Regions from separate parts of the Solwaraspora sp. WMMB762 genome, predicted to be linked through region 1. Evidence: riboswitches for the same ligand, from Rfam matches in the RefSeq annotation. Region 1 holds a riboswitch; each other region holds the start of a gene.
What was found. A riboswitch is a leader RNA that binds a small molecule or an ion and turns the genes downstream of it on or off. The one in region 1 is predicted to bind cyclic di-AMP.

Region 1 (2,195 bases):
GCCACCGTCGACCTGACCCACCACGGCGAGCCGATCACGGTGGCTGCGGACAAGCCGGTCACCCGGGCGATCCCGCCGGCCGGTCCGGTCGGTCCGCCGCCGCAGCAGCCGACCGGCCGGTCACCGGTGCGCCGGTCGGCGCGTACCGACTGACGGCGCGTACCGACTGACGGTTCTTCGCGCGGTGCCGGACCGGCCCGGCACCGCGCGAAGCGAGGTCAGGTCACAGCAGGGACAGATGTACGTGGTTGGTGTGGTCGCTGTTCGGGTCGCCGCCGGCACCGCTGTACGAACTCCAACCGGTGGTCGGTGACCAGAACTGGCGGTACCAGATGACGTACAGGATGCCGAGCTTGTCGGCGTTGCGGACGAAGAAGGCGGTCAGGTTGTTGCCGTACAGCCGGTCGTCGCCGAAGGCGTCGCCGCCGAACCCCTGCTGCTGAGCGGAGAAGTCGCAGGCCCGCCCCTTGGGGTGCTCGAACGGTCCGCCGGGGCGGAAGCAGGAGACGAAGCGGGTGAAGCCGGCCTTCTTCGCCTCGTTCAGCGCGTGCATGGTGCGCGGCGTGATGCAGCCGCTCGTGGTGGGGTCGTCCAGACTGCACGACTGGGACGGCCAGGAACCGTCCGAGTTACGCGGAGCCTGGGCGGCGACCGGCGAGGTGGCCGAGACGAACCCGTTGGTGGCGACCGCGCCGACCAGTTGCAGGGCCTTTTCGGCCTCTTTCTTCTGGCGGGCCATCGCTTCGAGTTGCTGTTCCTCGCGGGCCACCTCGGCGTCGATTGCGGCGACCGCCCGGGCGGCCTGTGCGCGGGCCTCGTTGAGCTCCCGGATCCGCTTGTTGTCGTGCATGGCGATCATGTCCAGGCCTTCGGCGCGTTCCAGCAACGCGTCCGGGTCGGCGCTGTTGAGCAGGACCATCACCGGGGTGATCCGACCGAGACGGTACGAGTTGGAGGCGACCTGGCCGATCTGTGGGGTCAGCGCCGCTATCCGTTCCTCGACCTTTTCCAACTCGAGGTTGAGCTTCAACTGGCGTTTGCGGGACTCGTCGACCGCCGCCTTGGCTTCGACGTAGCCCCGGCCGGTCGATTCGAGCACTTCGCTGAGCAGTGGCGGGGCGCCTTCGTCGTCCGGATCCTGAGCGGCGGCCGGCGACGCTACGACGAAGCCGGCGAGCAGGGCGGCGACGGCGGCGAGGGCCGCGGCCGTCGGAATCCGCCGGCGGAGGGGTGCGGTCATCCTGTTCCTTTCCTTGGCCGCCGACCGAGTTAGCTGACGGGTTCGGGACGGAACGATCCCTACCGCTGGCGCGGATTCACCCCGGTGGAAACGTGGTTCCCCGGCTCACCCCGGAGGGTGATTGGGCGGCGGTCACCGCCGGCACCGGTGGGCGCCGCCTGGCGGAGACCGCCGGCAAGCTTACCGGATCGGTCACCGGCATCAACACCTCGACAATCCTGACTGAGCTGGAAAAATCCGTTACCGGGCAACGACTTTCGGTGATGTCCACTTTCTGCGTTCGGCGGCGTACGACAAGTCGTCAGGCGGGCCGGATTCGCTGCGCCGAGGTTAGCGGCTGACTACAGTGCGTATGAGGAAAAGCGGGAAAGTCGTAGCGTCGGACGGATCTTCGGTGAGAGATGACGATTCCCCGGTTGGGCCGCCGGACGCCGACAGCGTGGTGGTGATCGGCCTCGGCCGGTTCGGTGGTCAGGTCGCCCAGTCTCTGCTCCGCCTCGGCCACGACGTGCTGGGCATCGACGAGCATCCCAAACGGGTGCACCGCTGGTCCGAGCGGCTGCCGAGGGTGGTCGAGGCGGATTCGACCGATGACCAGGCGCTGCGCCAGTGCGGCGTCGCCGACTACCCCCGCGCGGTGGTCGGCATCGGCTCGGACGTCGAGGCCAGCATCCTCACCGTGGTGGCGCTGACCGAGCTGGGTGTCCCGGAGGTCTGGGCGAAGGCGATCACCGCCAAGCACGGCCGGATCCTCGCCTCGGTCGGCGCGCACCATGTGATCTTTCCGGAGGCGGCGATGGGTGACCGGGTGGCCCACCTGCTGGCCAGTCGGATGCTCGACTTCATCGAGTTCGACGACGGGTTCGCCATCGCCAAGGTCTGCGCCCCGCCGGACGCCGCCGGCCGGACGTTGGCCGAGTCCCGGCTACGTCAGCGGTACGGCATCACGGTGGTC
Region 2 (2,195 bases), 2.9 Mb from region 1:
GTCGTCGAGGCGGTCACCGCGCTGGCCACCGGCTCCCTGGCACTGCTGTCCGACGCCGGGCACATGTTCACCGACGTACTCGGCATCGGCATGGCGCTCGCGGCGATCGCCGCGACCCGGCGACCGACCGGGGAGCCGCAGCGCACCTTCGGCCTCTACCGCCTCGAGGTGCTGGCCGCGCTGGCGAACGCCGTACTGCTCGCCGGGGTCGCGCTCTACGTCCTGGTTGAGGCGGCCCGCCGGTTCGCCGATCCAGAGCCGGTGACGGTCGGCCCGATGCTGGTGGTGGCGGTCGCCGGACTGCTCGCCAACATCGTCGCCTTCGCCCTGCTGCGCCAGGGGGCCAGGGAGAGCCTCAACGTACGGGGCGCCTACCTGGAGGTACTCGGCGACCTCCTCGGCTCGGTGGGGGTGCTGGTGGCCGCCACGGTGATCGCCACCACCGGCTGGTGGTACGCCGACCCGCTGGTCGCCGTCGGTGTCGGGGTGTTCATCCTGCCGCGCACCTGGCGGCTGGCCCGGGCCGCGCTGCGCATCCTGGTGCAGGCGGCGCCGGAGCATGTGGAGGTCGCCCGGGTCCGCAGCCGGCTGGCCACCGTGCCGGGCGTCTGCGACGTGCACGACCTCCACGTCTGGACGCTCACCCCAGGCATGGAGGTGGCCTCGGCACACCTGGCCGTGACCCCGTCAGCCGATGTCGGCACGGTGCTGCGGGACGCCCGGACAGCCCTGCACGACGAGTTCGGTATCGAGCACGCGACGCTGCAGATCGAGCCGCTGGCCCCCGCCGACTCCTGTGGACCGGCCGACTGGTGATTAGCAGATGCTTAAGTTTCGTGACCTTACCGCGACGTTGACAGCTACGATATACGTATATTTCTGTTTTTTCCAGACATAACATGGCTATCGATACCGGGACGGCAACCCGGGGAACCGGTAGTGTCGGCCCCGGTCTCCGCTCGGGCGGCGCCCCTCCGGCGCCTGCGGAGGCCGTCGCCTAATCGCCGTACGGCGAGCCGGGGAACCACGTACCTGGGGTGCATCCGCGTCACGCGGTAGGGATCTTCCGTCCCGAACCCGTCAGCTAACCCGGTCGGCGGCTGACGGAAGGAATGCACAGTGTCACGCACAGTCCACAGAAAAACCCGATCCGCGTTGTTGGCGGCGTTGACCGCTGCCCTGATGGCCGTCACCGGCACCCCGATCGGCTCGCCGGCCGGAGCCGCCCTGCCCGCGAACCGGCCCGACCGGGTCGACGACGAGGGAGGCACCGACAGCCTGCGCAAGGAGCTCGATGCGGCCTCGAAGGGCTGGATCGACGCCAAGGCGGCGCTCGACCACTCGAAGGGCCGGCAGAAGAAGCTGTCCGAGCAGCTCGACACGGTCGGTGCTGAGCTGGAGCAACGAAACAGGAACGTCGGGCACATCGTCGACCGCGCGTACCGCAACGGCAGGCTCGGCCCGGTCTCCGCGTTGCTCAACAGCACCTCACCGGAAGGGTTCATCGACCGGGCGGCGGCGCTGAGTGCGGTGACCGCCAACGAGGAGAAGCAGCTCCGCGAGCTGTACCGCACCCGCGACCAGGTGACCAGGTCCAAGGCTGCGATCGAGCATGAGATCCGGGAGCAGCAGAAGCAGGTCACCATCATGGACCAACGCCGGAACCAGGCGGAGCGGGCCTTGGCCGTCGCGGTCGCCGCCGAGAAGGAGGCGGAGGAACGGGCGAGGCAGCAGGCGGCGGAGGAGGCCGAGCGGGCCGCCGCCAGCGGATCCTCCGGCTCAGGATCCTCCGGCTCCGGGTCGTCGGGATCCGGGTCGTCCAGCGCGTCGGCGACCCCGGCCCCGCGCAACGCCAACGGCTCCTGGCCGGCCGAGTCGTGCAACGTCGACGACCCCACCACCTCCGGCTGCATCACGCCCCGTACGCTGCACGCCCTGAACCAGGCGAAGGCTGCCGGCTTCACCCGTTACGTGTCCTGCTTCCGCAACGGCAGCTCCGGCGAGCACCCCAAGGGCCGGGCGTGTGATTTCGCCGCCCAGCCCAACGGCTTCGGTGGAGTGGCGACCGGCGGTGACAAGAGCTACGGCGACAACCTCGCGAACTACTACATCAACAACGCCGACCGGCTCGGTGTGCTCTACGTGATCTGGTACAAGCGGATCTGGCTGCCCAGCAGCGGCTGGAAGACGTACAG
Region 3 (2,195 bases), 1.3 Mb from region 1:
CCCGCCAACTGGACGGGCGAGACGCGGGCTGATCGACGTCGACCAGCCCGCTGGCGACCGCAGCGGCGGCCGGGCCCGCTCACCGCCGGTCGGGCACCCACGGTTCGATGGTGACCGGCTCGGACAGACCGGCCAGCCGGGACATTTCCCGGGCCCGCATCAACGCCCGGCTCACCTGGCCGTACTGGCGTTCGTCGTCGGTGCTGAACAGCAGCAACAGCAGTCCCTGGTGACGGCCCCATAGTTCGTACGCCCGCGGCCGCAACCGGTCGCCGAGCCAGGCGACCGCCACCGGCACGAACGCGGCCGCCAGCATCGCGAGGTAGGCACCCGCGCTGACCTCGTCCAGCCCGCGGGTGTAGCCGACGGTCACCGCGACCGCCGTCAGGGTCACGGCGGTCACCGCGATCACCCGGCCGGTGAGCCGGTCGCGGGCGCCCCGCGCGGTCCGGAGTTCGGTGAGGTCGCGGACGGCGAACCGCCGGCCGGCCACGACGAACCATTCACCGGTCACGCAGATACCGGGCTGCCGGTAGAAGGTCCGTCCGACACTGGAGCCGGGCCGGGCGGGCACCGGGGAACCGCGTCGGGGTGGGGTCTGGCGAGTAGCACGCATAGCTGCCTCCGAAGGGCTCGTGCGGCGCTTGACCTTGCGGGTCCATTGTGCAAACAGCAAGCTACTCGATGGAAGGTAGTCATTCTGCCACCTAGCAGAATGACGTACGGCAGGCCGCGTCCTGGATGGCGAATCGGACCTTTTGCACCTATTTATCCAGATAGCTTACTGACGACAACCGCGCAGACCGACTAATGACGCATTATTCGCAATTGATCAGGCGCTGTCCAATGACGACGCGCCGCAGTCAACCGGTCACGCGAAGGCAATAGGAATGTTGCCCAGAGCAGCCAACCGTCACATTCAGTAACCATCAACGGACTCCGGCCAGTTCCATGCCACGGATCACGATCGCAGCACTTTCCGGGTCGCGACCCTTGCGGCTAAGTTGGACCGGCTGGTCCGGTCGCCAGTCGCCGGGAAGCGGTGACGCCGGTCCAGTGCCGCCGAATCGCCGTCCCGAGATTATCTGACGTTACAAACAGTGATCTCACGGTTGCGATCCGGGGACCCATCGGCAACTGGGGTGAATCCGCGGTCCACCGCGGTAGGGCGAACTTCCCGCCCGAATCCGTCAGCTAACCCGGTAGGCGGCGAGGAAGAAGGGTTCTGCGTTCTTGTCAACAGCGCGGATTCTGCTGCGCACCCTGATGCTGACCGGCGTAAGCCTCGGCCTGGTGCTACCGGCTACCGCCGCGACCGCCCAGCCGACGGTCAGCGAACTCACGCAGCAGATCGACAAGGAATCCGAAGAGCTGGCCAAGGTCGTCGAGTCGTACAACCGGCTCAGGGAGGAGGCCAAGGCCACCCGGGCGGCGGCCGAGGAGATCGACGCCAAGCTCGGCCCGCTGCAGGCCGAACTCGCGGCGGCACAGACCGAGGTCGGTCAGATCGCGGTCAACGCGTACAAGACCGGCGGGTTGAGCACCGCGACCGCTCTGCTCGACGGCACCTCCGGCAGCTTCATCCACCGGCTCGGCACCCTCGACCACCTGGCCCGGGACCGGCAGCAGCGGCTCACCGAGTTCACCAGCACCCAGCTGACCTACCTGGCCGAGCAGGAGAAGCTGCAGGCGGCCCTGAAGAAGCAGGACGCCCAGGTCAAGGAGCTCGCCGACCGCAAGAAGAGCATCGAAGCCGACATCGACGAGCTGATGGACAAGCGGGAACGGGCCTACGGTGCCGCGAGCGAGACCGGCTCGTCGTACACCGGGACCGTCCCGTCGGTGTCCGGTGCCGCCGGCTCGGTCGTCGAGTTCGCGTACGGGGCCATCGGCAAGCCGTACGTCTGGGCTGCCAGCGGCCCGAACGGTTACGACTGCTCGGGCCTGACGCTTGCCGCGTGGCGTACCGCCGGCAAGAGCCTGCCGCACAACGCGGCGATGCAGTGGGACGTGGTCGCGAAGATCAACCGTGGTTCACTGCAGCCAGGTGACCTGGTGTTCTACAACGGTCTCGCCCACGTCGGCCTGTACGTGGGCGGCGGCCAGGTGATCCACGCACCCACCTTCGGCCGCACCGTCGAGCTGGCCAGCGTGGACATGATGCCGCCGTACGGCTACGGCCGGGTCCGCTGACC

Region 2: it holds a riboswitch for cyclic di-AMP, as region 1 does, so the genes downstream of both, ACN27J_RS10925 (coiled-coil domain-containing protein) here and ACN27J_RS23970 (coiled-coil domain-containing protein) in region 1, are expected to answer to the same signal.
Region 3: it holds a riboswitch for cyclic di-AMP, as region 1 does, so the genes downstream of both, ACN27J_RS30195 (NlpC/P60 family protein) here and ACN27J_RS23970 (coiled-coil domain-containing protein) in region 1, are expected to answer to the same signal.

The regions. Positions count from the first base shown of each region.
Region 1 is NZ_JBMHMD010000001.1:5,356,661-5,358,855, forward strand. It holds gene ACN27J_RS23965 (glycoside hydrolase family 65 protein) at 1-153, shown strand, start outside; gene ACN27J_RS23970 (coiled-coil domain-containing protein) at 224-1,240, opposite strand; cyclic di-AMP (ydaO/yuaA leader) riboswitch at 1,243-1,378, opposite strand; gene ACN27J_RS23975 (potassium channel family protein) at 1,635-2,195, shown strand, end outside.
Region 2 is NZ_JBMHMD010000001.1:2,476,910-2,479,104, forward strand. It holds gene ACN27J_RS10920 (cation diffusion facilitator family transporter) at 1-816, shown strand, start outside; cyclic di-AMP (ydaO/yuaA leader) riboswitch at 985-1,115, shown strand; gene ACN27J_RS10925 (coiled-coil domain-containing protein) at 1,183-2,195, shown strand, end outside.
Region 3 is NZ_JBMHMD010000001.1:6,706,594-6,708,788, reverse strand. It holds gene ACN27J_RS30205 (DUF5753 domain-containing protein) at 1-32, shown strand, start outside; gene ACN27J_RS30200 (DUF6232 family protein) at 80-616, opposite strand; cyclic di-AMP (ydaO/yuaA leader) riboswitch at 1,092-1,223, shown strand; gene ACN27J_RS30195 (NlpC/P60 family protein) at 1,234-2,193, shown strand.